Regions from separate parts of the Variovorax humicola genome, predicted to be linked through region 3. Evidence: predicted binding sites of a transcription regulator. Region 3 holds the regulator's gene; each other region holds the start of a gene.
The links. The regulator sigma-54, encoded in region 3, starts transcription at its own class of promoters, with help from an activator protein. The targets are predictions, from matches to a motif close to TGGCANGNAANCTGCTTT.

Region 1 (3,275 bases), on a different contig from region 3:
TGGTAGCGCACGAGCGAGGTGGCGAAGCCGAACGGGATCGGCTCGAGGATCGGGTCGGCGAGGAACTCCCTGCCCTCGCGCTGCATGCGCTCGACCGCCTCGTGCAGCGAGGCTTCGTCGGCGGGAACACGGGGGATCAGGACGGGAACGGACGACACCTCGTCCGCCACCCACAGCGTGTCCAGGTTCAGGCTGAGCAGGTAGTCGGCGCCCGCGCGGCCGCCGCACAGCAACTCGGCCGGATCGACCGAATCGACACTGACCCGGAAGCCCGCTGCCTTCAGCGCCTGGATGCTTTCCGCGAGGTGACCGAACTTCGTCTCCGGCAGGCAGCCCAGGTCGATGACGTCGGCGCCATCGGCGCGCAGGCGGGCCGCGCGCGCAAGGATCTCCGCAACGCCCAGACGCGGCGCGTCGACGATTTCGGCAAAGATCGCAACCTCGTACTCGTCCAGCGTGATGGGGCTGGCGGCGCGGTTGAAGAAGAGCGGCAGGTCTTTCAGTTCCTCGGGGCCGCGCTGCACCGCAATGCCGAAGTGCTGCGACAGCGCTTCCATGTCGCCGCGGCAGCGTCCCGGCAGGATGATGCGGTCGACGCCGCTCACCGGCAGCGTGACCCGGCGGCGGATCATGTCGGCCGTCATCAGCCCGGCCACCTGCAAACCCAGGTCGCGCACTTCCCAGGTAAAGGGCGCAGGCTCGATCCGGGACAGCACCCGTTGGAGGCTGGGCCGTGCAAGGTGCCCTGTCAGGAAGAGGATGTGTTCCATGCGAGCGAGAGTTCCTTCAGGCGGGCATCGAGGGCCGCCTCGAGTTCCACGGGCGAAGCGACGACGCGGCAGAAATCGATCGCGCGCAGCCGCTCCACGTTGTCCAGTTCGATGCGCCGGGGCCGCAGAGTGACCCACTTGTGCGGCGACTTCGTCACGACCACGGGTTCGGTGTCGCATGCGAACACGATGCCCGGAATGCGGAGCTTGCCGGCCTGGGCGAACATGTTGCTGGGCAGCGTGTCGCTGATGCCGAAGGCGCACTTGGCGACGGTGTTGCTGCTGGCCGGGGCGATGACGACGGTGTGATAGACGTCGTCGTACAGCATGCCCACCGGCACGCCGCTGGCGGTCTTGTCCCGAAAGACCCGGTAGCGCGGCTTCAGCGCGTCGAGCGGAAGCTTGTAGATCTCGAGCACTTCCTCGCCGGCGGCCGAGAGGAACAGGTCGACCTTCGGCAGGCGCGCAGCCAGCGCCATGGCCTCGTCCAGAAAATGCCCGGAGCCGGTGACGCACCAGGCAAAACGCGAACGCGGCTGGGAGTCTCCGGCCGGCATCGCGTCGCCGGGCGCCGGCCCGGCAACGTCGCTGATTTCAGTGGCTTCGCGGTGGTTGCTCTGGATGGGAGACCTCGGTCAGGAACTGGCGCCGAAGCCCCGGGCCGGAGCTTCCTGCGGTTCAGTTCGCCGCGAAAGGATGGCTCACGCTGCCCTTCTTGGCAACCACCTCCGCGGCCGTGGGCGAACCCGCCACCGCGCGCTTGATCGACTCCTTGGTCGCCTGGTAGTTGAAGTCCTGGATCTTCTTGTCGTCATCGGCCTGCCAGTGGATGAACACCCCGCAGCAGATGAACAGGTTGTCCGCTTCGTCCGCCGGAATCGTGCCGTCCTCCACGCAGTCCGCCACCGCCATGGCCACCGCGCGCTGCGCCGGCCCGAACATCTGCACCGCCTGCTTGGCCCCCTTGATCGTCACCTTGTTGAACAGCACCGTCGCCGGCTTGGCCAGCAGGTTCGGCGCAATCACCGCCAGCAGCGAGGTGAAGCCGTCCTTCTGATTGGTCAGCGCGTTCGCGAACGCACTCTCCGCAGGGCTGCCGCGCGGCCCGATGATCAGGTCGATGTGGGCCACTTCATTGCCCTCACCCACCAACGATTCACCCACCATCATGCGATCAATTTTTGCCATGGTCTTCAGTCTCCTGTATGCGTTCCCGGGCACGAGGACACCGGCCCCACTGGCCAGTGCAAGGCTTCGGGTATCACGTTCCGTGCCACCCGGGCGAGGTGCGCATCACGACGCGTCATGGCACGCGTCAGGGCACGCGTCAGGGCACGCTTCAGGGCGGCGTTGCCAGGCCCGCGAGCAGCAGCGCCGCCACCGTCAGATCGGCGGTCGTTCCGGGGTTGATTCGCGCGGCCTTGAGCGCGTCGTCCCACGCCGCGAATTCCGGATCGGCATCGAGTTCGGCGCTGCCGCATGCGCGCGCCAGCCAGCCCTGCGCCGCAGACATGACAGTGTGTGCCACGGCCTCGCCATGAATCCGAACAATGTGTGAATCCGCGATGCTGCCGAGCAGCGACAGGTAGAGACGCTGGACCGCCGCGGTCGTGCGGACGCCGGGAACCCTTCCCTTGACGCCCAGCGAGAACCCGGCACCAAGCGAGGCCGCGCCAATTTCGAACAGCAAGCCATAGCCGTCGCGGTACAGGCGCGCGATGCTGTCGCGGTCGGCCGCCAGCGCCATCGCTGCGCGCAGGCCGACGGTCGGCGGCTGCCGCACGTCCTCGTCCGGCGCCGTGCCGAGGCCGCCTGGGCTGGCACGGGCAATCGCGCGATAGGCCGCCTGCGCATCCACCACGCCGAGCGCCGCAAGCACGTCTTCGATGGCGGTGCGCAAGGGCGTGGCAGATGCCGCATCGGGCCGGCGGTCGATCGCGCATGCAATCGGCGCGCAGAGCAGCACGATGCCGAGGTTGGTATTGCATCCGGCCACCGCCCACGTGGCCTCGGTCGCAGCCTCGATGCGCTCGCCCACCGAAGCCCCGGCTTCGAACAGCGGCCCGGAAGCGGCCTCGGCGCTGGCGATGAAGATCTCGGCCGTCATGCCATGGCCCGGCGATGCCCGGCTCACGTTGCCCGGCTTGCGCACCGCCACGTCGAGCGCGCAGGCCTCGAGGAAACACGCCCTGGCCCGCTGCGTCGCGCGCTGGGGGATGTCCGCGGCGCTCATCTTCATGCGCGGCGCGGCGTCTTCGAATGCGCGTCGCCGCCGGCGAGCATCAGCCTGCGGTCGATGAGGTCGTCGACGAGGGCACGGGCGATGTTGAAGCCGGTCACGCGCTGCAGCCCCTGCCAGGCGGCGGCGCCGTTGACCTCGATGACCTGGATGCCGTGGCCCGGCCTCGCCCTCGCGCCCGGCCGCGGCGCCGATGGCATCAGGTCGACGCCCGCGTAATCCATGCCCAGCGCTTGCGCCGCGTCTTCGGCCAGCCTCGCGAGTTC
Region 2 (3,275 bases), on a different contig from region 3:
ATGCTGGCCAGGTCGATCAGTGTCAACGCCTGGTCCTTCTCGCTCGTCACATAGGCGGTCCCCTGCGCCAGCGAGGCTGCGCCGACGGAAACACCCGCCAGCGCCACGCCCAGGCGCACGGTCCGTGCGAGAAAACCCGAGGCTCCATTCATGTCGATGTTCCTTGTCTCTTTGATTCGTTCCGCGACGCGCATGGCTTCGGTCAGCTGGTGCGCCGGATGAAGCCCGCCTCCAGCGTGGGTTCGCCCAGCGCCTGCGTCACCTGGGCCGGGGAGCCGTCCGCCAGCAATTCGCCGCGGTGCAGCACCAGCACACGGTCGGCTTGTTCCGCCTCGTCCACCCGATGCGTCGCCCACAGCACGCAGACGCCCCGCTCCTTCACGTTGGCACGCATGGCCTTCATCAGATCGAGGCGTGACTTCGGGTCCAGGCCGACGGTGGCTTCGTCCATCAGCAGCACAGAGGGTTGATGCAGCAAGGCACGCACGAGTTCCACCTTGCGTCGATTGCCGCCGGACAACTCGCGCACCTTGCGATCGAGGTCGGCATCGACGGCAAGCTGGGCGCAGCCCTCCTCGATGCGCTGCCTGGCAAGCCGCCGCGGCAGGCCATGCAGGTCCGCCTGGAACAGCAGGTTGCGCCGGATGCTGAGGTCCAGGTCGAGCGACATCTGCTGGAAGACAACGCCGATGTGCCGCAGTGCCGCCGTCGCGGAGCGGCCCAGCGAATGGCCGGCCACTTCGACTTCGCCTTCGTCCGCGGCAAACAGCCCCGTGAGCACCTGAAAGAGGGTCGACTTGCCCGCGCCATTGGGACCGAGCAGGGCCACGAACTGCCCCGGCACCAGACTCAACGACAGGGCCTTCAAGGCAACCCGGGCGCCGTAGCGCTTGGTCAGGCCGGTGAGGCGGAGCATCGTGGTCGGGTGCGGCGTCTGTGACATGAAATTGTTGTTGCAAGCAATACCCGGACCCATCGGCTTCCCCGCTTCTGCGGTCCGATCAATTGGCCTGGGATGCAATTACGAGATCTTGATGATTGCAGGCGCCGGGGCTTTTGATATTCGGTGAAACACTCTGTGTCGAAAGTGGTTGCCACAGTTTCGAGACAGCCCGGCCACAGGGGAAATCCGCGAGGGAAACCTGGCGCAATTCATCCCGCAGCGCATCGAAATTCGCGCCCCGGATGCGAGGTATTCATGGGGTTTCCCCCTAACGCAAAACGCTGCCTCACGGCGTCCATGGGTCGTGGACCGTTATTGCCGGCACCTGGATCCATGCGTTTTCAAGCAGGCGCGCAAATTGCATTTAGTGTCCTCGCCGGCTACTAAAAAGCCCGGCGGTTGCCCCGTGCGGGCGTGCTTTGGTGACCTGAACAAGGAGACTTCGATGGGAATTTCTGCGCATTCTCACTGGCGCTCATGGCGTCACCTGGCCACGGCGCTACTCGCCGTGCCGCTGCTGGCTTTTGCCAATGCCGATGTCGAGAAAAATATCTCCAACAACAAGAACTGGGCGATGCAGGCGGGCGACATGGCCAACCACCGCTACAGCACGCTCAAGCAAATCAACACAGGCAACGTCGGCAAGTTGCAGGTCGCGTGGACCTTTTCCACCGGTGTGCTGCGCGGGCATGAAGGCTCGCCGCTGGTCATCGGCGACGTGATGTACCTGCACTCGCCTTTCCCGAACAAGGTCTTCGCGATCGACTTGAACACGCAGAAGATCGTCTGGAAATACGAGCCCAAGCAAGACCCGGCGGTGATCCCGCAGATGTGCTGCGACACGGTCAATCGCGGCTTGGCGTATGCAGAGGGCAAGGTGTTCCTGCAGCAGGCCGACAGCACCCTGGTCGCGCTCGACGCAAAGACCGGCAAGGTGGTCTGGAGCGTGAAGAACGGCGATCCGAAGCTCGGCGCCGTCAACACCAACGCGCCGCACATCTTCAAGGACAAGGTCATCACCGGCATCAGCGGCGGCGAGTGGGGCGTGCGCGGTTTTATCGCGGCGTACGACATCACCTCCGGCAAGCCGGTCTGGAAGGGCTACAGCGTCGGGCCGGATGCCGAAATGCTGATCGACCCCGACAAGACCATGACCTGGACCGACGGCAAGATGGCGCCGGTCGGCAAGGACTCTTCGCTGAAGACCTGGCAGGGCGACCAGTGGAAGACGGGCGGCGGCACCACCTGGGGCTGGTACAGCTATGACAAGGCCCTCAACCTGATGTATTACGGCACGGGCAATCCGTCGACCTGGAATCCGGCGCAACGCCCCGGCGACAACAAGTGGTCCATGACGGTATTTGCACGCGACGTCGACACCGGCATGGCCAAGTGGGTCTATCAGATGACGCCATATGACGAGTGGGACTTCGACGGCGTCAACGAAATGATCCTGGCCGACATCGACGTGAAGGGCAAGCCGACCAAGGCGCTCGTGCACTTCGACCGCAACGGCTTCGGCTACACGCTGGACCGCGTGACCGGTGCGCTTCTGGTCGCCGAAAAGTATGACCCGGACGTGAACTGGGCCACCAACGTCGACATGAAGACCGGCCGGCCGCAAGTGGTCAAGAAGTACTCCACCGCGCAAGGCGGACCGGACGTCAACACCAAGGGCATCTGCCCGGCCGCCTTGGGAAGCAAGGACCAGCAACCGGCTGCCTTCGACCCGGAAACCAAGCTCTTCTATGTGCCGACCAACCACGTGTGCATGGACTATGAGCCGTTCAAGGTCGAGTACACCGCCGGCCAACCCTACGTGGGTGCAACCCTCTCGATGTTCCCGACGCCCAACAGCCATGGCGGCATGGGCAACTACATCGCCTGGAACGCCGGTACCGGCAAGATCGTGCAGAGCCATCCCGAGAAGTTCTCGGTGTGGAGCGGCGCGCTCAACACGGCTGGCGGCCTGTCGTGCTACGGAACGCTCGAGGGTTACCTGAAGTGCGTCGACAAGAAGAACATCAACAAGGAATTGTTCAAGTTCAAGACGCCTTCCGGGATCATCGGCAATGTGTTCACCTATGAGCACAAGGGCAAGCAATTCATCGGCGTGTTCTCGGGCATTGGCGGCTGGGCCGGCATCGGCATGGCAGCCGGGCTTGAAAAAGACCAGGATGGCCTGGGTGCAGTGGGTGGCTACAAGGAACTTAGCCAGTACACCGAACTCGGAGGTTCATTGACCGTCTTTGCGCTGCCGAACTGATGAAGCACCCCCGAAGCGCCTGCGGCGCCTCCCCCTCCCCCTCGAGGGGGCGCACCCGGCGGACCC
Region 3 (3,275 bases):
ATATAGCCGCCAAGGCCGGTGGTCGCGCCGGTCAGCGTCGCGCCGTTGGCGCAGGTCATCGAAACGGCTGCGCCGACGAGCATCGGCGGACCGCCCGCAGTCCCCGTGACCGTCGTGCCACCGCTACCCGATGGAAGTGGCAGAAAGCCTCCGCCTGCGCCACCCCCGCCGCCGCAGGCAGCAAGGCTCGCCAGCGCAACAGCGCATGCAAGAAGTTTGACGCCGATCGGTTTCGCAAGATTTTTCATCAGAGATTTAAGTAGAAAACGCCGCAGCGCGTTGGTGAGGGACCGCACATGCCACTGCACCGAAGAAGGTGCGGTGCGATCAGCTGATTGTTTTGTGGCCGCCAGGGGCGCCGAGCTTCAGCAGCATGTCGAAGCGAATTTTATGAAACGAAGCAGAAATCGCTCGTGCGAATAGTCACAGTTCGCCACAGATGAGTGTTAACAACAGTCAATACACTATAGTTAACAACAGTTAACGTTTTTGATGTTGCGATGAAATATGACCTGTGCGCAACTGCTCACACGAACTCGTGACTTGGTGGAGCGCCGATCAGGCCGGATGGTCAGGGCCGCGGTGGCGCGTGCCCACATATAGGCGAGCGTGCGGCGAACGCCGGCGAGTCGCCCTAGATGCTGGCCGCCTATGAGCCGGTGAAGCAGCAGGACAGCGCAGTGGCCACGATGTTTCTCGCAGCCCAGGGCGATAAATGGCTTTCAGCTGGGAAGCTGGTTCGCCGCCCCCCGGGGCAAAGTGAAATTCGGAATGTGATGCGCAGATTCCGTTCGAGAGCATGCTTGCCACGAGAACGACCCCTACCACGCGAAATTCGCTCTCTGGATCTTGTTCTGCGGGGCCGGCGAGAACGCCGGCTACATCGCCGTGGAAGTCGCGCGCCTTTAGCTGGTGCCGTAGTTCATGGAAGCGCTGGCCATCAACCGCAAGATGCACATGGCGCGCTGGAACCCGGCCGGCGCCGATGCGCCGCCACGCGGCACCGCCCCCATCATTGCCGACCCGCGCGCAGCTTCTCGTAGATCGCCTGAATGTGGTTGCGCACGTGGCCTACTCGCCACGTCCGCGAAACGACGCCTGACTAAAGCCCTAAAGCGCCTTGCGCAAATTCGCAGGCGCAATCCGCAGCGCCTCGCGGTACTTGGCCACGGTGCGCCGCGCGCACTCGATACCCTGCTCTTTCAGCATGTCGGAGATCTGGCTGTCCGACAGCGGCTTCTTGATGTTCTCGCTGGACACGAACTGCTTGATCAGCGCCCGCACCGCCGTGCTCGACGCATTGCCGCCGGTCTCCGTGCCCAGAGCCGAGCCGAAGAAGTACTTGAGTTCCACCGTGCCGTAGGGCGTCGCCATGTATTTCGCGGTTGTCACGCGGCTGATGGTCGATTCGTGCAGGCCGAGTTCGTCGGCGATCTCGCGCAGCACCAGCGGGCGCATGGCCAGTTCGCCGTGCACGAAGAAGTTCTTCTGCCGCTCGACGATGGCGTTGCTGACGCGCAGGATGGTGTCGAATCGCTGCTGGATGTTCTTGATGAACCAGCGCGCCTCCTGCAGCCGCTGCGACAGCGCCTGACTGCCCTCGCCCTTGTGCGCCTTCAGCGCGCCGGCGTAGATGTCGTGCACGCGCAGCCGGGGCATCACGTCGGGATTGAGCATGACGCGGAACCTGAGCGTGGCGCCGCGACCGGTGCGGGTGACGATCACGTCGGGCACGACCACATTGCGCTCCACGTCCACGAAACGTCGGCCCGGCTTGGGTTCCAGCCGCGCGATGAGCTGCATCGCGGCGCGCACCAGATCTTCGCTGCTGCGCGTGAGTGCGGCCAGGCGCCTGAAGTCGCGGCGCGCGAGCAGGTCCATCGGCAGCTTGCACATGGCGATGGCGACATTGCGGATTTGTGCCTCGTCTTCGGATTCATCGGCACGGGCCAGCGCGCGCAGCTGGATGGCCAGGCATTCGCCGAGGTCGCGCGCACCCACGCCGACCGGCTCCAGGCTTTGCAGCAGGCCCAGCGCCATCTGGAAACGGTGCACCAGGTCGTCGAACTGGTCGTTGTCGTCGCCGGCCAGGCCCGAGGCCAGCGCGGGAAGCGAGTCCTCGAGGTAGCCGTCGTCGTTGAGCGACTCGATAAGAAAGCTCAGCGCGGCGCGGTCGGTTTCGCCGAGGCGCAGGCTGAGCGCCTGGCGGTGCAGGAAGGTCTGCAGCGACTCCTGGCTGCGCGCCAGTTCGGTGGCGTCGGCGCGTTCGTCGTCGCCGAGGTTGTTGGCGCGCGCGGGCGCGTCGCCACCCCATTCGCTGTCGTCGGGCAGCATGTCGACGGTGCCGTCACCGCCCCAGTCGGGCTCGACATCGGAGAGGCCGTCCGCGGACGTGTCGGCGGCCAAGGTGTCTGCGTCGTTCGAGGCGGAGGCGGCGACCGGGCCGTCGGCGCCATTGGCAGTGGAGGGGGCCGCAAAGTCATCGTCGCGCGGCGATGGCGCGTCGGAGGTTTCGAGCCCGAATTCCTCGCGCACGGCTTCTTCGGCGGTGCGCTCGAGGAACGGGTTGTCGTCGAGCATCTGCTCGACTTCCTGGCTCAGTTCGAGCGTCGACAGTTGAAGCAGCCGGATCGACTGCTGCAATTGGGGCGTCAGCGCCAGGTGCTGCGATACGCGCAGCGAAAGGCCTTGCTTCATGCCCAGGCCCCTACATTCTGAAATGCTCGCCCAGGTACACCCTGCGTACCTCGGCGTTGTCGACGATCTCCGAAGGCGTGCCTTGTGCCAGCACATGCCCGTCGCTGATGATGAAAGCGTGGTCGCAGATGCCCAGCGTCTCACGCACGTTGTGGTCGGTGATAAGCACGCCGATACCGCGGCTCTTCAAAAAACCGATGATTCGCTGGATCTCGATCACGGCAATCGGGTCGATCCCGGCGAAAGGCTCGTCCAGCAGGATGAAGCGCGGCTGCGTGGCCAGTGCGCGCGCGATTTCGACGCGGCGCCGTTCGCCGCCCGACAGCGCCAGCGCCGGGGAATCGCGCAGATGTTCGACGCGCAGGTCGGTCAGCAGTTCGGTCAGGCGCTCGTCGATGCGAGCCTCGCCGAGCGGCACGCGATTGCCCTTGGCATCGGTCTCGAACTGCAACTCGAGCACGGCGCGCACGTTCTGCTCGACCGTGAGCTTGCGAAAGATCGATGCTTCCTGCGGCAGGTACGACAGGCCCATGCGCGCGCGACGGTGGATCGGCATGTGGGCGATCGGCTCGCCGTCG

Region 1: fae (formaldehyde-activating enzyme) is a predicted target of sigma-54. The motif match lies at 2,029-2,046, and genes of this name have one in related genera.
Region 2: WKW80_RS12370 (methanol/ethanol family PQQ-dependent dehydrogenase) is a predicted target of sigma-54. The motif match lies at 1,291-1,308, and genes of this name have one in related genera.

The regions. Positions count from the first base shown of each region.
Region 1 is NZ_JBBKZV010000007.1:249,300-252,574, forward strand. It holds gene WKW80_RS15240 (DUF6513 domain-containing protein) at 1-770, opposite strand, end outside; gene WKW80_RS15245 (flavoprotein) at 749-1,327, opposite strand; gene fae (formaldehyde-activating enzyme) at 1,449-1,958, opposite strand; gene WKW80_RS15255 (triphosphoribosyl-dephospho-CoA synthase) at 2,110-3,003, opposite strand; gene WKW80_RS15260 (ATP-grasp domain-containing protein) at 3,006-3,275, opposite strand, start outside.
Region 2 is NZ_JBBKZV010000006.1:22,858-26,132, forward strand. It holds gene WKW80_RS12360 (PQQ-dependent catabolism-associated beta-propeller protein) at 1-152, opposite strand, end outside; gene WKW80_RS12365 (ABC transporter ATP-binding protein) at 203-916, opposite strand; gene WKW80_RS12370 (methanol/ethanol family PQQ-dependent dehydrogenase) at 1,389-3,209, shown strand.
Region 3 is NZ_JBBKZV010000024.1:56,636-59,910, forward strand. It holds gene WKW80_RS27090 (hypothetical protein) at 1-296, opposite strand, end outside; gene rpoN (RNA polymerase factor sigma-54) at 1,111-2,697, opposite strand; gene lptB (LPS export ABC transporter ATP-binding protein) at 2,708-3,275, opposite strand, start outside.